DNA from 3 places in the Burkholderia sp. 22313 genome. Region 3 is predicted to be linked to each of the others. Evidence: predicted binding sites of a transcription regulator. Region 3 holds the regulator's gene; each other region holds the start of a gene.
What was found. The regulator FNR, encoded in region 3, switches genes on or off when oxygen is low (the NO sensors DNR and NnrR bind a similar motif). The targets are predictions, from matches to a motif close to TTGATNNNNATCAA.

Region 1 (7,196 bases), on a different contig from region 3:
AGTAATCACATAGCCGTCGACTTCCGGAGAAAACTGGAAGCCATGCACGCACATCGGCGGGACGACCTGGACCGATGGCGTGTTTATGCGGGTCTTCTCGCCCTCAATTTCGAGCCGTGCCACGCCCTTCTGGACGTACAGAATTTGCGCGAGGTCCGCGTGCCGGTGTTGCCGGATTTCCCAGTCGTGCAGACTGCTTCGCTCGGGTATCGACTCGCAGTGCAGCAAATCGAGCGTGCTCCAGTCTGGCCCTTCGCCGTATAACTTGAAGACGGGGATGTCGTGCTGCGCCGGACGCTTCATGAGTTCATTAGCGGAGCATGGGCCCGCACGGGACTTTTTAAAAGTCCTATTTTAATCGCAAAAATTGCCTTACCAGCGCCGTGCATTTCTAGAAAAATACAATTCAACCGCGGCGCTAATTATTGGGGCTCGAAGAGCGGAGCAGAAGTCGCGGTGTAGAGGAATACAGGAGACATCGGTCATGAAGACCCAAGTAGCGATCATCGGCGCCGGGCCGTCCGGCCTGCTTTTGGGACAGTTGTTGCACAAAGCGGGCATCGACAACGTCATTCTCGAACGTCAAAGCGGCGAATATGTGCTTGGCCGAATCCGTGCGGGCGTGCTCGAGCAGGGCATGGTCGACCTGATGCGCGAAGCAGGCGTACGCGAGCGTATGGATGCCGAAGGGTTGGTTCACGACGGCATCGAACTGGTGTTGGGTGGGCGACGTGATCGCATCGACCTGAAGCAGCTCACGGGTGGTTCGTCGGTGCTGGTGTACGGCCAGACCGAAGTGACGCGCGATTTGATGGCGGCACGCGCGGCAAGCGGTGCGACCACGATCTACGAAGCGGCCAACGTTCAATTGCACGACGTGAAAGGCGAAGCGCCCTACGTCACATTCGAAAAGAACGGCGAGACATACCGACTGGATTGCGATTACGTTGCGGGCTGCGATGGCTTCCATGGCGTTTCACGCAAGACAATCCCGGCGGAAGTGCTCACGCATTACGAGCGCGTCTATCCGTTTGGCTGGCTCGGCATGCTTTCCGATACCCCGCCTGTCAATCACGAACTGATCTACGCGCATCACGAGCGCGGCTTTGTGCTCTGCAGCCAGCGTTCGACGACGCGCAGCCGTTACTACCTGCAAGTGCCGTTGACCGAGAAAGTCGAAGACTGGTCCGACGAACGCTTCTGGGAAGAGTTGAAAACGCGCCTGCCGCAGGATGTGGCGGAGAAGGTCGTCACAGGTCCGTCGCTCGAGAAGAGCATTGCGCCGCTGCGCAGCTACGTGGTTGAACCAATGCAGTACGGCAAGCTGTTTCTCGTGGGCGATGCGGCGCATATCGTGCCGCCGACCGGCGCGAAGGGCTTGAATCTCGCGGCAAGCGACGTAAGCACGCTGTATCGGATCCTGATTCGCGTGTATCGCGACGGCCGTACCGATCTACTGGAAAGGTATTCGCAAATCGCGCTGCGCCGTGTGTGGAAGGCAGAGCGTTTCTCGTGGTTCATGACGAACCTCCTGCATGAGTTCCCGGAGCGCGACGCGTTCGACAAGCGCATGCAGCGTACCGACTACGACTACTACACGACTTCCGAAGCCGGACTCAAGACGATCGCGGAAAACTACGTTGGTTTGCCGTATGAGCCGATTGAATGAAGCAGCTGTGATGCCCGCCTGATTTGCACTCTCCCGCCATGAAGAGGTATCTCGGGGTACGCCACCGGTGTTCCCGAGATCCTGCATCCGTCTTTTCACAAGACGAATTTCTTCCGCACTTTCAGGGCCAATCTATCAGACAAATATTTCTGATTATCAAATTTTACATAATGCGTATGATCGAATTTTTTCGTTGTAGGAGCAAAGTTATAATGTCGTGTTCTGGCTATTTACAGATGTCGTGTTTTTGACTGCTGGCATGCTGGACGGCTCGTTGAGCGAGCGCGGAGCCGACCATGCAGCCAGCCGGATTGGTGACACTGACGATGCGAGAGCTTGATCGACTCGAGGCGACGCTGCCTGCGCTCGCCCGGAAACGCGCACAGGCCGACGACCTGCTCGCGCTGCTGGCCGGCCGCTACCCGGTCGACTGGCAGACGCCGGACCTGTCGCTCGACGGCATCGAACTGCCCGCCAGCCTGCCCGATACGGCGCCGTCGTCGCTGGTGCGCCGGCGGCCCGACATCCTGGAGGCGGAAGCCCGGTTGCACGTGGCCAGCGCGCAGGTCGGCGTCGCGACGGCCGCGCTCTACCCGAACCTCACGCTGTCCGCATCGGGTGGATTCGACAGCCTCGTCGCCGGCAAGCTGTTCGCGCCGGCCGGCCGCGCGTGGAGCGTCGGCGCCGGGCTCACCGCGCCGCTGTTTCATGGCGGCACGCTGCTGAACCAGCGCCGTGCCGCGCAGGATGCGTACGACGAGGCCGATGCGACTTATCGGCAGGTCGTGCTGTCGGCGTTCTCGCAAGTGGCCGACACGTTGCGCGCGCTCGCCAACGATGCGGCGGCGCTCGACGCGCAGGCCCGCGCGCTGGCCGCGGCCCGCGAAGCGCTGAAGCTGACGCAGGCCGGCTACGACGCAGGGATCGCCGGCTACGTCCCGTTGCTGGTCGCCGACGTGCAATACCATCAGGCGCGGATTGCGTGGCTGCAGGCTGTCGCGCAGCGGCTGCAGGACACCGTCGCGTTCTATGTCGCGCTCGGCGGCGGCTGGGGTGACGCAGGCTGACAGGCGGGGCGCACGGCATCCCGCCTTCATTCGACCCTTCAGCCCGTATGCGCGGCGACGTCGGGACGCTGCCACGGCGGCAACTCCGCCCAGCCGAGCGGACCATAGACGGTGCCGCCCGCGGCCTCGATCGTCTCGACGAACGCGGCGAGCGTCGCCCCGGCCGGCACGGCCAGCGTCATCGCATCGATGAAATCCTCGCTGCGCAGCCACGGCGCGGCGCCGTGGTTGATCTGCTGGACGCTCCAGGCGTGCCCGTGCCGCCCGGCCTCGGGCGGCAACAGGCTCGGCGCGTCGAACGCAACCCTGAGCAACTGCGCGCGCGAATCGCTGTACGGCGGTTTCGCGGCGCTCTGGTACGGCACGTCCGCCCAGCGCTCGCCGCATTGCTCGTCGAGCGGCAAGCAGGTAAACCACGCCCAGGGCGAGCGGACGAAACACAGCCGGTAAAGGGGCCCGGCACCATCGAGATTGGCGATCAACGTCATGATGGATTCATCCCGAAAGACGCGTGATACCGACACGCGGCACACGTGCGGCATGCGCGGATAACGGGGCCACGACACGGCACCGCATGCGCGCACGGAATCACTATCCTGCCGCCGCCGAGGCCGAGGCTTGATCGTCGTCAAACCGGGCGCCGTCCGGGAATTTCGTCCGGCGCGCGAGGCGATCCCGCAATTCCTGATTTCGGTCAACCGCCGCGCGCGCGTTCGGGATGTAATCGACGTACTGCTCCGTCGACTCTGCGCGAGGCGATCCATGAAACTGACTTTTCTCGGTGCGACCGAAACCGTGACCGGCTCGAAGTATCTGGTCGAGCATGGCAGCCGGCGCGTCCTCGTCGATTGCGGCCTGTTCCAGGGGACGAAGAACCTGCGGCTGCGCAACTGGCACCCGCTGCCGCTCGCGCCCGACACGCTCGACGCGGTCGTGCTCACGCACGCGCATATCGATCACACCGGCTACCTTCCGGTGCTGGTGCGCGACGGATTCCGCGGGCCGGTGTACTGCACGGCGGGCACCGCCGAACTCTGCGACATCATGCTGCGCGACAGCGCGCGGCTGCAGGAAGAGGAAGCGGACTTCGCGAACCGGCACGGTTACTCGAAGCATCATCCGGCGCAACCGCTTTACACGCTGGACGACGCGCAGCGCGCGCTGCACCTGCTGAAGCCTGTCGCGTTCGACGATTGCACTACGCTGGCGGGTGGCTTGACGTTCCGACTGCTGCCGGCCGGGCATATCCTCGGGGCGGCGAGCGTCGTGATGCACTGGGATCACAAGGTGCTCGCGTTCTCCGGCGACCTCGGCCGGTATCACGACCCGATCATGCAACCGCCGCGGCCGCCCGCGCATGCGGACTACCTGGTGGTTGAATCGACGTACGGCGACCGGCTGCACCCGGCGTCCGATCCCGAGAACGAACTGGCCGCGATGTTCGACCAGACCTTCGCGCGCGGCGGGGTCGTCGTGATGCCCTGCTTCACCGTCGGCCGAGCACAGGAAATCCTGCACTACATCGCGCGGTTGAAGGCGTCCGGCCGCATGGCGCGCGTCCCGGTGTTCCTCGACAGCCCGATGGCGACGGACGTGACCGAAATCTATCGCCATCATCTCTTCGAACACCGGCTGAGCGCGTCCGAAGCGAACGCGCTCGGCCACGCGGCGACGATGATCCGGTCGGTCGACCAGTCGAAGGCGATTGCCGAACATCATGGCCCGATGGTCATCATCGCCGGCAGCGGAATGGCGACCGGCGGACGCGTGCTGCATCACCTGAGCCGCTACGCGCCCGACGCGCGCAACACGATCGCGCTGGTCGGCTACCAGGCCGTCGGCACGCGCGGTGCGGCGCTGGCCGCACACGAGCCGACGCTGAAGATTCACGGCGAGTACGTCCGCGTGCGCGCGCAGGTCGAGTCGATCACGGCGCTGTCGGCCCATGCCGACTACGAAGAGGTTCTCAAGTGGCTCGGCACGATGCCGTGTGCGCCCGTGCGGACCTTCATCACGCATGGCGAACCCGCCGCGGCGGATGCATTGCGCCGGCGTATTTCCGAGACCCTGCATTGGCCGTGCGAAGTGCCGACTTACGCGCAGTGCATCGATCTGGACGAAGTCGAGGCCGGCGGCACGCAGGAGCCTGCCGCGCTTTCGACCTGACCGACCTGACGGCGCTGCCGGCGAAAGCGCCGGTCGCGCGTGGCGGGACGCAGATGTTCGCGGCTCCCGTCACGCGCGACCGCATCATCAGCCGACTTCGATGATCACCTTCAGCGCATGGGTCTGCGCGGCGCGCCCGAACGTGTCGTACGCGCCTTCCACGTCGTCGAGCGAGAACCGGTGCGTGATCAGGCGCTTCGGATCGAGACGCCCGGCGCGCACGGTCTTCAGCAGCATCGGCGTGCTCACCGTGTCGACGAGCCGTGTCGTGATCGAGATGTTGCGATCCCACAGTTTCTCGAGGTGCAGGTCGGCCTTGACGCCATGTACGCCGATGTTCGCGACCACGCCGCCCGGTGCGACGAGCGCCGTGCACATCTCGAACGTCGCCGGAATGCCGACCGCTTCGATCGCGCAATCCACGCCGACGCCGTCGGTCAGCTTCATCACTTCCGCCACCGGGTCGCCGCTGCGGCCGTCGATGCAGTCGGTCGCGCCGAAGTGTCGGGCGATCTCGAGCCGGTTGCCGTCCGGGTCGATCATGATGATCCGCGCCGGCGAATAGAACTGCGCGGTCAGCAACGCGGCCAGCCCGATCGGCCCCGCGCCGACGATGGCGACCGAGCATCCCGGCTGCACCTTGCCGTTCAGCACGCCGCATTCGAATCCGGTCGGCAGGATGTCGGACAGCATCACGAGCGCGTCCTCGTCCGCGCCCGGCGGAATCCGGTACAGGCTGGTCGGCGCATGCGGGATGCGCACGTACTCGGCCTGGGTGCCGTCGATCCGGTTGCCGAGAATCCAGCCACCGGTCGTGCAATGCGAATACAAGCCGCGGCGGCAGTACTCGCAGCGGCCGCACGACGAGATGCATGAAATCAGCACGTGATCGCCTGGCTTCAGCGAGTCGACCGCGGCGCCGGCCTGCTCGACGATGCCCACGCCTTCGTGGCCGAGAATGCGGCCGGGTTCGCACGTCGGCACGTCGCCCTTGAGGATGTGCAGATCGGTGCCGCAGATCGTCGTGCGCGTCACCCTGACGATCGCATCGGTCGGCGACTGCAATTCCGGTTTGGGCCGCTGTTCGAGCGCCTTGCGCCCGGGGCCGTGGTAAACGAGTGCTTTCATCGCTGTTCCTCCATCGAAAAGACGGCCTGTTGGCTGGCCAACGCCGGCGCATGCCGATCCTGCGCCAGCCATGCCGCGAGCGCGCAGGACGCGACCCGCACGGCAACGCTGTCGGCGCGGCTCGTCAGTACGATCGGCACGCGCGCGCCCACGACGATGCCTGCGTTCGCGGCACCGCCCAGGTATTCGAGTTGCTTCGCGAGCATGTTGCCCGCTTCGAGATCGGGAACCACCAGGATGTCGGCGCGGCCGGCAACCGGCGAATCGATCCCCTTGTCGCGCGCGGCCCGCTGCGATATCGCGTTGTCGAACGCGAGCGGGCCGTCGACGATCGCCCCGGTGATCTGCCCGCGCTCCGCCATCTTCGCCAAGGCCGCCGCGTCGAGCGTCGAACGCATTGCCGGATTGACCGTCTCGACCGCGCACAGCACCGCCACGCGCGGGCAGGCAACGCCCAGCGCATGGGCGACGTCGATCGCGTTCTGCGTGATGGCCGCCTTCTGCGCAAGATCCGGTGCGATGTTGACTGCCGCGTCGGTCAGGATGAACGGCCTCGGATACGCAGGCGTTTCGATCAGGAAACAATGCGACATGCGCTTGTCCGTGCGCAGCCCCGATTCCGCGGCGACGACCGCGCCCATCAGCTCGTCCGTATGCAGGCTGCCCTTCATCAGCGCGCCGGCGCGGCCGGACGCCGCGAGTTCCACCGCGCGTGCCGCTGCCGCATGGCTGTGCGGCACGTCGTCGATCGTCCACGTCGCCAGATCGACGCCCGCCTCGTGCGCCACGCGCAGCACCTTCGCGCGCGGTGCGACGATCAACGGCTCGATCGATGCGCCCAGCGGCGACGTGTTGATCGCAGCAAGCGCGACGAGGCTGGCCGTATCGCATGGATGCACGACGGCGACGGTGAGCGGTGGCGCGCTGCGTGCACGTGCGATCAGCTCGGGGAGTGTGCCGTCCGCCCGCGGCAGCAGTCCGGGCAGGCGCGCGCCGCCCGGCGGATCTCGCTGCAGGTGGTCGTTCATGTCGTGAGCACGTAGGTACCGGGTGCCGCGGCGAAACCGGCGGCCGGCACACGTGCCGGCACGTCGCCCGACGAATGCGCGTGCAGCCAGTCGCGCCAGCACGTCCACCACGATCCGTCGACCACCGGCGTTTCGCTC
Region 2 (7,196 bases), on a different contig from region 3:
CTGCGCGACAGCGGCGATCTCACCGTCCGGTCGCGCTCCCGATTTCGATCCATGTGAAACGCGCCCGCCGGCCGGCGAGCGCCGAATCACGAGCGGCGCGGCACGCCTGTCGCGCCTCGTCGCCAGACCGGTTCCGGACTGTGCGGCGCGGTGTTCTGCGTCGCCCGGCGCCGTCTCACGGCGCGGCCCCGCGTGTCTGCTGACCCAAGGGGGCTCGATGCGCCCGCGACGCCATGGGATCGTGGCTGCCGTCGTCGCCAGCCTGAGCTGGCGAATGCGTCAAGTCAACGGCGGCGCGTGCCCATGATCCCCCAAACCCCGGGCGTCGTCGTATTCCCGCGAAATATCCTTGTTCGTATAGTCCCCGAGCTTCGATGCGGCGATCACGCTCAGCACCGCACACACCAGCACGTACGCCGCGATCGCATACCCCGAGTGATAGTAGGCAAACAGCGCCGTTGCGATCAGCGGTGCCGGGCCACCGGCAATGACCGAAGCGAGCTGATAACCCATCGACGCGCCGCTATACCGCAACCGCCCGGTGAATGACTCGGCAATCAAGGCAGCCTGCGGTCCATACATCATCGAATGCGGGACCAGCGACAACACGATGGCCGCGAAGATCCACACCGGATTCCGGCTATCGACCATCGCGAAGTAGACGAATCCGAATACGCCGACGGCCGCCGCACCGATCACGTACATCCTCCGCCGCCCGATCAGATCCGACACGTGCCCGAACAGCGGAATGGTGAAGAACTCGACCACGGATGCGACCAGCACCGCCGCCAGCAGCAGTTCGCGCGTGACGCCCAGCGCCGTGATCCCGTAAGTGAACACGAACGCCGTATAGATATAGAACGGCGCCTGTTCGGCCATCCGCGCAAATGCCGACAGCACGATATCCCTCGGCTGCTTGCGCAGCACTTCGAGCATCGGCGTCTTCTCGATCCGGCGCTCGGCCAGCAGCTTCGCGAAGATCGGCGTCTCGAGAATATTCAGGCGGATATAGAGCCCGATCGCCACCAGCACGATGCTGAGGAAAAACGGCACGCGCCAGCCCCACGCGAGGAAAGCGCTCCCGGAAAACCAGCTCATGGCCAGCACGGCAAGGTTGGCGAGGAACAATCCCGCGGGTACGCCGAATTGCGGCCACGACGCGACGAAACCGCGATGCGTATTGGTGCGGGCCCACTCCATCGACATCAGGACCGAGCCGCCCCATTCGCCCCCCACGCCGACGCCCTGGATGAAGCGCAGTACCGTGAGGATGACGGCGCCCCAGATGCCGATCGTGGCGTAGGTCGGAACGAAGGCCACGGCGAACGTGGCGAGCCCCATCAGCAACAGGGTCACGATCAGTGTGGCCTTGCGTCCGATGCGGTCGCCGTAATGGCCGAAGATCGCCGCGCCGACCGGCCGTGCGACAAAGCCGACGGCATAGATCAGGAACGCCTGCAGCGTGCCGACGAGTGGATGGGATTGCGGGAAATACAGCTTTGCGAAGACCAGGCCGGTGACCGTGCTGTAGAGGAAGAAGTCATACCATTCGATGGTGGTGCCAATCGTGCTGGCGATGACGGCGCGGCGCAACTGGCGCCGGGCTTCCTCGTCGGAGAGGGGCGTGGCCGCGGATTGCATGGCAGCCATTTTGATATCTCCCGAAAAAGGGCGATAGAGAAATAAACCTTACGCCCCGCGACAGGTTCAGGCAAGCGCTAGCTGCGGATGGCCGGCACAGCATCAGGAGCCATTTATTCTGCGATCCTGATATATCAACATATGATATTTGATTGACAATCGCGGCGGTAACGATGGGGTTGGCATGATGTTCGAACTCAACGCACGAAAATGCCGAACTGGAATGTCGCGGAACGCTCGACGACCGTGTCTGATGCCGTCACGGCTTGCGCTGTCGCGTTCACTGTCGACGACGGCTGTCGTTCCGTCCATGCCGATGAGACGGATCGTCGCGCGCGAAGGTTACGTCGCCGCGTTCGCGATCGATGTGCGCATGCGGCGCTATCCGGCCGGCACCGCTCGCAGGTTTCCGTCGAGCGAGAGGGGCGTCGAAGATGCGCGCATCTTTCTTTCGTGGGATCGAGGTGAAAGGCCCCCCGCGCTCACCGGAAACGCAGACGCAGCCGGTTGGCACCCGCTCATTCCGCGTCTCTAGTCCCGGCTCATGCGCATCTCCTTGCGGTTTCAAACCATTGACCTCGGTCAACGCCCGTTTCCGGCGAGCGCTGATGATGAAAGCACATCCGAACGTCACCGGCGCGTCGGTTCATCCAGCGAGGTCGGTATGTACACGAACATCATGGTCGCCGTCGACGGCAGTCCTTCATCGAATCTGGCACTCGACGAAGGCCTGAAGATCGCTCGATCGTGCGGCGCCCGCCTGTTCGCCGTTTTCGTGGTCGACAAATCCGTTCTGTTTGCGTACGGCGGCCGCCAGGAGCCGGACGAGTTGCTCGAAGAGATCCGGCACTATGGCAAGACGATCCTGCGAAGCGCTGACCGGACGATCTCGCGCGCCAGGGTGAACGGCGAGACAGAGATTGTCGAAACTGACATCGGCGAGGATGTCGTGGCGCGGCTGCGGCGCTATGTCGACGATCGTTCGATCGATCTGGCCGCGATCGGTACACACGGACGTCGCGGTGTCCGGCGAATGCTCCTCGGCAGCATCGCCGAACGGTTCCTGCGCGAATCAAGTTGCCCGGTTCTTCTGGTGCGCGACGAAGGCCGCACACCCGCAGCCGTGGCAGCCTAGCTACCGCCGCAGCGCGAAGACGGGCGGTGGAAATAAACGTGCTGGATACCGGCCTATACAGGCGACGTGCCGAGCGCCTATTCGTTCTCGGTCAATGGTCTACTTGAGCAGGAAACCATCATGCAGATATCGTTTCCTTCCGAACAACCGGGCTATTGCGGGCTCGATCCAGCGCTGAGCTTTCCTGCACTCGTCGAGGGTCGTCGTGTGCGATGCGCGATCACCGCAGAGGCGCTGGAAGATCACTTCCGCGCGGCATCTCCCCGCGAGCAGGATCTCGTCGACGCCTTTGCGCGCCACCGTCCCGCTATCGAGCGCGCGGCACGCTGCCTGCTCGAGGAAGTCGGCGGGCGGCCGATCCTGCTTCATAGCGGCTATTTCCGGTTCTGTACGTAAGCAGCCATCGCCTTTGACCCGCATCAAGCGCGTACCGGTGCGGGAAGGTACGCTGGACTTCTAAAGATCATTCGTCCCGTGCGCGGCATCCGGAGCCGTGCCATCCGATCTCCATTGCGGCCCATGCTGTCGGGACGAGGGCGTTGGCCGCATGCCATCTGTATGAGGAGTGCGAATCATGAGCAACGTGACGCGTTACGATCCGTTTTCGATCGAGCCCGTGTCCGACCTGTTTCAGGGGCTGTTCAGGCCGCTGCGCGGCATGGCGCTGGCAGAGCAGCCGGATCTGGCTTCGATGAAGATCGACGTGACGGAAAGTGACGACGCCTACAAGGTCAACGCGGAACTGCCCGGCGTCGCGAAGGAGGACATCGACATCGAAGTCAAGGGCGGAACCGTATCGATCAATGCAAAGATCGAACGCAAAAACGAGCAGAAGGACGGCGAGCGGGTAATTCGGCGCGAACGCTACAGCGGTGCGGTCAGTCGATCGTTTTCGCTTTCCGCGGAAATCGACGAGGCGAACGCAACGGCGACGTATCTGGATGGTGTGTTGTCGCTGACATTGCCGAAGAAGGCGCCGGTCGGACAGAAGAAGCTGACGATCAGCTGATCGGACGACGGGCAACGGGCGATGCAGGCACGCATCGCCCATCGGGAGGATTCGGCGCGCGGAGCGATCCGCGCGCCGTCTCATTGGAGCGGCTGCAGGTTCGCTCATGCGCCGGTCCGATAGCCGACCGTCTGTGCGAGACCTGCGGCGACGCCGGTTGACCTCCGTCAAGCGGCGTATCGGCCGGCCGCACGGCACGGCGCGAGGCATCCGTTGACCTGCATCAGCGATCCGGGGCCGCGTGTGTGCAAATCTGGCTGCATGCGGCGAACAAGCGCGCCGTGGCGCACAGGAGAGCAGACGATGAAAACCGACAAGCAGTTGAAGCAGGACGTTCAGGATGAACTGGAATCCGACCCGTCGATCGATGCGACACGCATCGGTGTCGAGGTGGCCGACCGGATCGTGACGCTGTCGGGTCATCCGCCGAGCTATGCGGAGAAGCTGGCGATCGAGCGCGCGGCGAATCGGGTGGCCGGTGTCAAGGCACTCGTCGTCGACATGAGCGTGCATTTGCCGGACGACGACGTGCACACCGACGAGGACGTCGCGAAGGCGGTGCGTTCGGTCCTGCACTGGACGGTCGGTCTGCACGACGACGCGGTCAAGGTGCAGGTCGAGCGCGGCTGGATCACGCTGTCCGGCAAGGTCGACTGGGCGTACCAGAGCCACCTGGCCGTGCGCGCGATCTCGCAGATGCGCAGCGTGACGGGCGTGACCGACCACATCGCAGTACAGGGAACGGTCGGTTCGGATGACATCGGCGGCAACATCAAGCGCGCGATCATGCGTCACGCCGAGCGCGAAGCGAAGCACATCGCGATCGACGTGCACGACGGCACGGTGCGGCTGTCCGGCAAGGTCGGCTCGTTCTCCGAACGCAAGGCCGTGCGCGGTGCCGCGTGGTCCGCGCGAGGCGTGCGTGCCGTCGTCGACGACCTGGTGGTCGAGTGAATCCCGCCGGCGGCTGGCGGATATGCGGCCCGCGGAGATCCAGGAGGGCAGTCAGATGACACTTTCGGGCGAACTTCACGAAGCGAACTGGTCGGTCGCGATCGAGACGATCGCGGCCGAACCGGGCGGCTTCCGCTGCCGGATCCACGTCACCCTAGAGTCGCCGGATGGCGTTTGCGAGCGCACCTTCGAGCACAGCAGGATCCATGCGACCGAGCGCGACGCCGCAGTCGACGGGTTGCGAGCCGGAATGACGTGGATCGAGATGAGAAGGTCGAACACCTTCACCGTCTGAGCCACCGGGCGCGGCGACGACGGCGTCGGGCTCGTCGCGCGATGCGGCGACCACCGCACCGATTCGTGCGCCGCGCCGCTACCTCTTCTTGTGCGAGACGCGCCGGCGCGTGGCACGCTTTCGTTTGCAGGCGTGGGTATGTCGGCCCGGGCGCCGAACGTGAGAGGCAACGGCATCGGTCACGGTCGGAAAGAAACTGCCGGGCCCGAACACGTCGAACAGGCCGTATGCGCGCAGGCGATCCTTCACCGGCCCCTTCATTTCCGCGAAATTCACCGCGATGCCTCGCTCATCGAGCTCCTCGTGCAGCGCCACGAGCCGATCCGCGGCGCTGATGTCAATGTCGGTGACCGGCTCGGCAGCGACCACGATTCGCGTGACCGGTCCCGCCGATCGCGCGATCGCCGCGCGCAGATGCTCGCAGAAAATCTCGACGTTCGCATAGAAGAGCGGGGCATCCCAGCGGAACAGCACGAGTCCGGGCACTTGCGCCGCGTCCGGATGCCGCGCGATGTCGTGATAGCCGCGCACGCCCGTCAGCCGGCCCAACACCGCGTCGTACGGATGCCAGGCCCGCCAGACGAACGACAGCAGCGACAGCGCGCTGGCGAGCAGGATGCCGGGTATGACGCCGATGCCGATCACGCCGGCGAAACACAGCACCGAAATCAGGCATTCGCCGCGGCGCATCCGGTACAGCCGCACGACGCTGCGGACGTCGGCGATGCCGAACGCCGCGTATATCACGACAGCGGCCAGTGCCGTGCGCGGGACGAACGTCAGCAAGGTCGGCGCGGCAATGAGCAGCGCCGCGATGCACGCGGCCGCGACGAGATTCGTGACCTGGCTTTGCGCGCCCGCGGCGATCGCGACCGGCGTGCGGGACGCGCTGCTGCTGACCGCGCAACCGTGCGTCACGCCGGCGAGCAGATTGGCGGCGCCCAGTGCGATCAGCTCCTGGTTGCGGTCGGGCGTTTCGCCCGCACTCGCGGAAAGCGCGCGCGACAGCATGCTGATGTCGGCGAACGACACCAGCGCAACGGCGATCGCGCCGGACGCGAGTGCGCCTGCGTCGGCCAGCGAAACGATCGGAAGGCGCGGGGCAGGCATGCCGGCCGGCAACGCGCCGACCGTCGCGCCCCCGTGTAAAGGCGTCAGGCGGGCGACGAGCGTTGCCGCCAGCACGGCGATCAATACGGCGGGCCAGCGCGGTGTCACGCGTTTGATCAGGAAGATGGCCGCCAGCACGGTTATGCCGAGCAGGGCGGCAGCGGTGGAAAAGCGGCCGTCGACGAGGGCATGCGCGATGCGCGGCACGCTGGAAAACACGTCGCTACCCGACACCGGCATGCCGAACAGCTCGGGCATCCGCCCGAGCGCGAGCGCGATGGCGATGCCGTTCAGGTAACCGTACTGGATCGGGCGCGACAGCAGATCGGTGACGAAGCCGAGGCCGAGCGCACCGAGCAGGATGCAGATCGTTCCGGCCGACAGCGCCAGCGCGCCGGAAAGCGCAATCGCGCGCTGCGGATCATGATCGGCAAGCGGGACGATGGCGCCCGCAATCAGCGCCGCCAGCGCGGAATCCGGGCCGAGGACGAGGACCCGGCTCGGGCCGAGCAGCGCATAGGCGAGCAATGCGGCGATCGACGCATAGAGCCCCGTGATGGCGGGTAGTCCGGCCGCCTGCGCGTAGCTCATGCCGACCGGCACCAGTACGGCGGAAAGCGCGAGCCCTGCATACAGGTCGCGCGCAAGCCACGCACGCCGGTAGTTCGCGAGCAGCGCCACGCCCGGAAGCATGCGGGCGATCCGTCCGGAAAGGGGCCGATTCATCGCGGCGTCCGTCATCCGGGAGCAATCCGGTTGAAAGCCGGGTTTCGGCCCGGCAAGCGCGCGTTCATCGGGATGCAGCCGGTGTCGCCAGGCGGACGGGACGACGTAACGGGCGTGACCATGGCGTCAACGGCCCGGGGCGATGCCGTCGCACCGGACCCAGGCTCCGGGCTGCGCGTCACGACACGCCACGTTCCCCTTCATGCAGCCTTGAGTACCGACAACTGCAATGCCTTCGCAAAGCGGGCGAGCGTGGCGACCGATCCCGTCACGCTTTCGTAGCGCTCGCGCCCGATCTGCCCGTCGAGTATCACGAGCATGCCGGC
Region 3 (7,196 bases):
TCGTGCCGGCCGGCACGCTGTGCGTGAGCCACACGTTGCCGCCAATCACCGAGCCGCGCCCGATCGTCACGCGGCCGAGAATCGTCGCGCCCGCGTAGATCACCACGTCGTCCTCGACGATCGGATGCCGCGCATTGCCCTTGACCAGCGCGCCTTCGCCGTCGGCCGGGAAGCTCTTCGCGCCGAGCGTCACGGCCTGGTACACGCGCACGCGCTCGCCGATGATCGCGGTTTCGCCGATCACGACACCGGTGCCGTGGTCGATGAAGAAGCTCGGGCCGATCTGCGCGCCCGGGTGGATGTCGATGCCGGTGGCCGAGTGCGCGATTTCATTGATGAAGCGCGCGAGCAGCGGCACGCCGAGCCGGTGCAAGGCATGCGCGAGCCGATGGTGCATCATCGCGAGCACGCCGGGATAGCACAGCAGGATCTCGGTGATGTGCTGCGCGGCCGGATCGCCCGCATACGCGGCCTGGATGTCGCTGACCAGCAGCGCGCGAACCGACGGCAACTGCCGGCCGAACTCGCGCGCGATCTCGAACGCGCGTTCGTCGAGCTCCGCGAACGGCGTGTCCGCATGCTCGGGCAGGAACGGCAGCGCGCGGCGAATCTGTTCGGACAGGATCCGCAACGTGCTTTCGAGCGTGTGGCCGACGTAGTAATCGACGCTTTCGTCGGTCAGATCCGGCGCGCCATAGTGCGTCGGAAACATCGACGCGCGCAGGCCCGTGACGATCTTGCAGATCGCGTCGCGCGACGGCAGTTCACGGATGCCGCGCGGATGGCGCGTGCGATGGCGTTCCTCGCGCGATTCGCGCAAGCCGGCAACGATTTCTTCGAGGCCCCACTGACGGGCGGGTGATGTCGACATATGACAATGCAGGCAGCCGCGCTGGAACGCACGGCCGCTAATAAAGTGACGGGTTCCACAAGATTACCGCGTTTTCGTCCGGCAGCGGCATGCCGGGGGGGGGGGGGCGGCCGGGCGGCCGACGCTGCTGACGCGCGACCGGGTCAGATCGTGATGCTGCTCGCGTCGATCCAGCGCACGGCCCAGTCGCGCGCATGCGCGATCGCGGCGCCTTCGTCGTTGAACTGGAGCTCGATCGGAAAGAAACGGTTCGCGACGAGTTCCCCGTCGCTCGATCGGGAGATCACGACGTAAGGTTTGAACGAACCGTCACTGGCGCGCGCGGGCGCGCAATTCAACAGATAGCCGCGGTGCGTGAACGCAGTATTCGCTTGCATGAATCCGCCACCTCTAGTCCCTTGTTTGTTGTTCACTACCCGTCTTTAAGGGTGCTACGTGGCCCCCGGTGCGGGCAGAGGCGGCGAGACTGCATCCCCTGTCGCCGCTTCGCAGGAAAAGAATCATACTCTGTAGAAAACGGGTGTTCTAGCTGAAATAAATCAGGACAAATCAGCGCGCGCCATGCGAGCCCGGCGATCGCCCGCGCGCCGTTTTCCCGTCGTGCCCGGAACGGGATTTGCTTCGATCCGGAGCGCCTCGCCGCCAGGAGAGCCGTGATGGAAACGTCCGCTCAAGCACACATCGCGCATCCGCGCAGCGTCGAACTCGACAACGACGACACGCTCGACAGCACCGTCGACACCGACGGCAAGCATCGCGAGGCGGCACGTCTCGCGAGCGGCCGCGCCTTCTCGCCCGACCAGATCACGCGCAGCAACGCATCGCTCGTCAACGCGATGCCGGAAGCCGGCGACGGCTTCGCCGGGTTCGACAGCCGGCCGGGCGGCAACCATCCGGCCTTCGCGCTGCGGGCTGGCTACGCGGTGATCGAGAAGGGCTTCGCCGCGCCGTCGCAGGCCGCCGACGCCGCGTTCGGCCCCGTTCATCGCATGTACGGCAGCACGTACTGGCCCGGTCACGGACGCCGGCCGGAACGGGTGATCGAACTGACGGCGGTGCCGAGGTAGCGTGCGCGCCGTTTGAATCGATCGTTCGATTGGCGAATCGAAGCGCGACCGGCGATCGACGGTGGCGGATCGAGGTGCCGGCCTTTCGCGGCTTGCCGTCACACGATGCCCGCGCAACCGTATTCAGTGACGATGGCGTGTCCGCACGGCGCTCACGTGCTGTCTTCGCGCGAGCAGGCGTCGCGATTCATCGTCCGCGCGGCGGCTGCGGTCACGATGCGCTTCGCGCTTCGCCGCGCGCATCACGCAGTGCAGCATGCGGCGCGCGCATGGGCCGCCATCGCGGTACGCCGGCCCCGCCGCCGCGGCGCGACGATCGCGATGACCGCGACGTCGCTGCAAAGTCCCGGCCGTTGGTTTACCCTGCCTCGCAGCAACGCACGGCCCGTTCGGCCATTGCGCCGACTTCCGCTCAACCCGCCACTCGGAGACACTATGTACAAGCGCATTCTGGTTGCCATCGACGGCAGCGACACGTCCCGCCACGCGTTCGATGCCGCACTCGCGCTCGCGAAGCAGCACGGTGCCGAACTGCAACCGTTCTACGTCGTCGAGAACGCCGCGATCTATTACAACGTGCCGGGCTACGATCCGTCCGTGCTGCGCGACCAGCTCATCGCGCAGGGCACCGCGCTCGCGGCGGATTTCACGAAGCGGATGCAGGCTGCCGGCGTGAAGGGCGAAACGCAGATGAACGAGGCGTCGTCGCTCAACGACGTATCGACGCTGATCCTCGACGGCGCGAAGGCGTTCGGCGCCGATCTGCTGGTGCTCGGCACGCACGGCCGTCGCGGGTTCCGCCGCCTCGTGCTCGGCAGCATCGCCGAACAGTGCGTGCGGCATGCGACGCTGCCGGTGCTGCTGATCCCGGCCGCCGCGCACACGGACGAAGACGAGCAGGAAGGCTGAGCGGGCCGGCGCGCGCGTTGCAGCCGCGCAGGCAAACTGCGCGCATGCACGCCTGCCGCTGCGACGCCACGCGGCATGCGCGCACGGTCGCGACGTTTTGTCACCCGACAGCCGCAACTTGCGGTGGGACAATGATTTCGTCGATTCAACGCCGGAGTAAACGATCATGCTGACGCCCGTCGCCACACGTCCCGCCGCCCAGCCCCATGCAGGCAGCTGGGCCTCCCGCCAGGCCCCGCACTGCTCGTCGTGCGCCATGCGGCACCTGTGCATGCCGCAGGGCCTCGCGCCCGAAGCACTCAGCCGCCTCGAATCGGTCATCTGCGCGGCGCGCCCGGTCAAGCGCGGCGAAGCGCTGTTCCGCGAAGGCGACATGTTCGACAACCTGTACGCGGTGCGCTCGGGTTCGCTGAAAACCGTCGCCACGCGCCACGACGGCCGCGAGCAGGTCACGGGCCTCCACCTCGCGGGCGAAGCGCTCGGCCTCGACGGCATCTGCGACGACACGCACCCGCGCACCGCGGTCGCGCTGGAAGACAGCTCCGTCTGCGTGATTCCGTACAGCGCGCTCAAGTCGCTGTGTTCGGAGGCCGGCACGATGCAGCTGCGCATGCACAAGCTGATGAGCGAGCAGATCGTGCGCGAAACGTCGCAAACCATGCTGCTCGGTTCGCTGAACGCGGAAGAACGGGTCGCCGCATTCCTGCTCGACGTGTCGTCGCGTTACCTGAAGCGCGGCTACTCGCCGTCGGAATTCAACCTGCGGATGACGCGCGAAGACATCGGCAGCTATCTCGGCATGACGCTCGAAACGGTCAGCCGCACGTTGTCGAAGTTCCAGAAGCGCGGCCTGATCGAAATGCAGGGCCGCCTCGTGCAGATCGTCGACTTCGACGGCCTGCACCACGTCTGACCCCGCGCGCCGCCACCCGCCACGCCCGCCTCTACGGCGCCTTCCGCCCCGATCAGTCGAGGAACAGCGCCGCGCGCGCCTTGAGCGCCACGCTGAAATCGTCGAGCCAGCCGATCGACAGGCGCCAGCTCTGCCAGTAAAGCTCGATGTCGACGGTCCGCCCGCGCGACATGTCGACGAGCTCGCCCGCCGCCAGTTGGCGATCGACCATCCGGTCCGGGCACATCCCCCATCCCAGCCCCGTTTCGCATGCGCGCAGATAGCCCGCGACGTGCGGGATCCAGTGTTGCGGCGGATCGAGATCCGCGCGCGTCACGCGCCGGATGAAACGCGCCTGCAAACCGTCCTTCGGGTTGAACATGACGCACGGCGCGCGGCGCAGCGCATCGCGCGTGATGCCCGCGCTGAAATAGCGCGCGTAAAACGCCGGCGAACACACCGCGCGATAGCGGATGCGCCCGAGCCGCGTCGACCGGCATCCCTGGATCGGCTCGGCCTGCGCGGTCACCGCGCCCTGCACGCTGCCGTCGCGAATGCGCGCGGCCGTGTAGTCCTGGTCGTCGATCACGAGGTCGAGCAGGGTCTCGCGCTCGGTGCAGAACGGCCCGACCGCGTCGATGAACCAGGTCGCGACGCTGTCATCGTTGACGGCCACGCGCAACGTCGGCCACGCACTCGCGATCTGGCCCGGCAATGCGGGCATCCGGCCGCCCAGCTCGGCCTCGAGCAGCTGCACGCGCTCCGTATGGCGGCACAGCAGCGCGCCCGACGTCGTCGCGACGCACGGCTGGCCGCGCTTGACGAGCACACTGCCGACGCGCTCCTCCAGCAGCTTCACGCGTTGCGATACCGCCGACGGCGTGACGTTCAGCTCCTTGGCCGCCCGTTCGAACGAGCCGTGCCGGATCACGGCTGCGAGGGCGTCGAGCAACGCGTAGTCGAGCATTAGATTTCCTTAATCCGCATTAGGTGAATTAGCTTCTCTTATGTCATGGCTGCCCGCAGACTAGCGCTAACCGATTCACCCGTCTACTGCTTCTCGTCTCCCATCATGAACTGGATCGCTTTTTCCCACGGCGCCGCCCTGTGCGGATCGCTCATCGTCACCATCGGCGCGCAGAACGCGTTCGTGCTCCGGCAAGGCATCATGCGCGCGCATGTCGGCAAGATCGTGCTGCTGTGCGCGCTGTCCGACATGATCCTGATCGGCGCCGGCGTCGGCGGCGCATCGGTACTCGTCGAGCGCTATCCGACCTTCGTCCACGTGGTGCTGTACGTCGGCCTCGCGTATCTCGCATGGTTCGGCATCAATGCGCTGCGCCGCGCGTTCAAGCCGGGGCACGACACGCTCGACGTGCGTGGCGACACGGTCGCACCGCCGCCGCAAAGTGCGGCCGCGATCGTGCTGATGACGCTCGCGTTCACGTGGCTCAACCCGCACGTGTATCTCGATACGTTCCTGCTGATCGGCACGGCCGGCGCACGCGAGCCGGAAGGCACACGCGTCGCGTTCGCGATCGGCGCGATGTCGGTCAGCGTCGTGTGGTTCCTCGGGCTCGGATACGGTGCGCGACTGCTCGCGCCGTGGTTCCGCAAGGCCGTTGCGTGGCGCGTGCTGGATGGCGCGATCGGCAGCATGGTGCTGTTTCTGGCGGCCGTGCAGTTGCGATAACGCGTTGCGTCACCGATCGATCACGGGCGGCAGCATGCCGCCCGTTTTTCGTTCCGGCGCCGGAATCGCCGGCGCTTCCATTCGCGTCCCCTCGCGCACCGGCATCGCAAAATTCGGCTCCGCATCCAATCCGACAGCACGAATCATTCGATAACGGACGATGCATCCGCTATCCGCCGCCATTTCGCCGCATTCGCGGCTGTGTGCCCGCTGCACGATTCCAGCCGATGGGCGAGAATGTTTCAGCGTCCCGCGACAACGGCGCACGTGCTTCGCCCGTCCGCCGTCCCGTCGCATTCATTCCGGCCCATCCTGTCGTTCGATCCCTTCATCTCGCAGATATCGGAGAGCAACATGACACTACGCACCCTCGGCACGTCGGACATCCAGGTTTCACCGCTCGCCTTCGGCGGCAACGTCTTCGGCTGGACCGTCGACGAGAACGCATCGTTTGCGCTGCTCGACGCGCTCGCCGACACCGGCATCAACTTCATCGACACGGCCGACGTCTACTCGGCCTGGGCGCCCGGCAACCACGGCGGCGAATCGGAAACGATCATCGGCAAGTGGCTCAAGCGCTCCGGCAAGCGCGACCAGGTCGTGATCGCGACCAAGGTCGGCCTGCTCGAGGCACGCGCCGGCCTGACCAGGGACAACATCCTGAAGGCCGTCGACGATTCGCTGCGCCGCCTGCAGACCGACTACATCGACCTGTATTTCTCGCACCGCGATCTCGCCGACACGGCCCCGCTCGAAGCAACGCTCGGCGCGTACCAGACGCTGATCGACGCGGGCAAGGTGCGCATCATCGGCGCGTCGAACTACAGCGGCGCGCGCCTGCGCGAAGCCGCCGACATCAGCCGGCGCGACGGCCTGCCCGCCTACCAGGTGATCCAGCCGGAATACAACCTGATCGACCGCGCCGACTATGAACGCGACCTCGAGCCGGTCGTGCGCGACCTGAAGCTCGGCGTCGTCAACTACTACGCGCTCGCGAGCGGCTTCCTGTCGGGCAAGTACCGCAGCGAGGCCGACCTGAAGAAGAGCGTGCGCGGCGATCGCGTCGCCGGCTATCTCGATGCGCGCGGCCTGCGCATTCTCGCGGCGCTCGACGACGTGTCGGCGAAGCACGGCACGCAACCGGCCGCGATCGCGCTGGCATGGCAGATCGCGCGGCCGACGATCACCGCACCGATCGCGAGCGCGACGTCGCTCGCGCAGCTTGCCTTGCTCGGCGAAGCGATCCGCGTTCGGCTCGACGACGACGACATCCGCAAGATCGACGCGGCCAGCGCGGTCTGAGGGCGTCCACGGCGCGTCGCCGGCCTGAGCCGCGGAGGTTCGCGGTGCAACGGATCGATGGTTCGATGGTTCGATGGATTGCGACTCGGCGGCGCATCGGTGGTGCCGAGCATCGTGCCGGGCCACCCGCCCGCGCCGCGATGAAGGCACGATGAAAACGAAAACGGCGCATGAACCACGCGCCGCCTCGCCCCCCATTCCGCTGTATCAACCAGCGCTGCGCAGCGCCATCGGCGACGCGCCGCTGTGGATCTCGCCGTCGCAGAACAAATGCGTGCGACATCCTGATGGCGAAGGAAGCAGGTCCGCTACGGGCGTTCGGACTCGCCCTCGCTTCCCGTGTCCAAGCGCAGGCGCGCTACGACTTGTCCGAGACTGTAATACGCGACCTGCCGGCTTCGATCCGACTCATCCACACTGATTCGGTGATCGAAATCCATCTGGCCGGACGAGTCTCCCGTC

Region 1: a site for FNR is predicted at 3,355-3,368, ahead of ACTJKF_RS02665 (MBL fold metallo-hydrolase RNA specificity domain-containing protein). Genes of this name have one in related genera too.
Region 2: a site for FNR is predicted at 2,214-2,227, ahead of ACTJKF_RS02540 (universal stress protein). Genes of this name have one in related genera too.

Annotation. Positions count from the first base shown of each region.
Region 1 is NZ_JBQEON010000002.1:205,056-212,251, reverse strand. It holds gene ACTJKF_RS02685 (helix-turn-helix domain-containing protein) at 1-303, opposite strand, end outside; gene pobA (4-hydroxybenzoate 3-monooxygenase) at 485-1,669, shown strand; partial or broken gene ACTJKF_RS02675 (efflux transporter outer membrane subunit) at 2,014-2,736, shown strand; gene ACTJKF_RS02670 (hypothetical protein) at 2,775-3,224, opposite strand; gene ACTJKF_RS02665 (MBL fold metallo-hydrolase RNA specificity domain-containing protein) at 3,499-4,902, shown strand; gene ACTJKF_RS02660 (zinc-dependent alcohol dehydrogenase family protein) at 4,990-6,030, opposite strand; gene ACTJKF_RS02655 (bifunctional enoyl-CoA hydratase/phosphate acetyltransferase) at 6,027-7,058, opposite strand; gene ACTJKF_RS02650 (PHA/PHB synthase family protein) at 7,055-7,196, opposite strand, start outside.
Region 2 is NZ_JBQEON010000002.1:182,809-190,004, forward strand. It holds gene ACTJKF_RS02530 (MFS transporter) at 280-1,650, opposite strand; gene ACTJKF_RS02535 (hypothetical protein) at 1,826-2,176, shown strand; gene ACTJKF_RS02540 (universal stress protein) at 2,306-2,776, shown strand; gene ACTJKF_RS02545 (DUF1488 domain-containing protein) at 2,897-3,172, shown strand; gene ACTJKF_RS02550 (Hsp20/alpha crystallin family protein) at 3,351-3,785, shown strand; gene ACTJKF_RS02555 (BON domain-containing protein) at 4,089-4,739, shown strand; gene ACTJKF_RS02560 (hypothetical protein) at 4,795-5,034, shown strand; gene ACTJKF_RS02565 (SulP family inorganic anion transporter) at 5,113-6,870, opposite strand; gene ACTJKF_RS02570 (hypothetical protein) at 7,071-7,196, opposite strand, start outside.
Region 3 is NZ_JBQEON010000035.1:26,322-33,517, reverse strand. It holds gene epsC (serine O-acetyltransferase EpsC) at 1-871, opposite strand, end outside; gene ACTJKF_RS25025 (hypothetical protein) at 1,015-1,248, opposite strand; gene ACTJKF_RS25020 (DUF3005 domain-containing protein) at 1,528-1,938, shown strand; gene ACTJKF_RS25015 (universal stress protein) at 2,374-2,847, shown strand; gene fnr (fumarate/nitrate reduction transcriptional regulator Fnr) at 3,014-3,760, shown strand; gene ACTJKF_RS25005 (LysR family transcriptional regulator ArgP) at 3,813-4,706, opposite strand; gene ACTJKF_RS25000 (LysE/ArgO family amino acid transporter) at 4,812-5,432, shown strand; gene ACTJKF_RS24995 (hypothetical protein) at 5,442-5,648, opposite strand; gene ACTJKF_RS24990 (aldo/keto reductase) at 5,787-6,734, shown strand.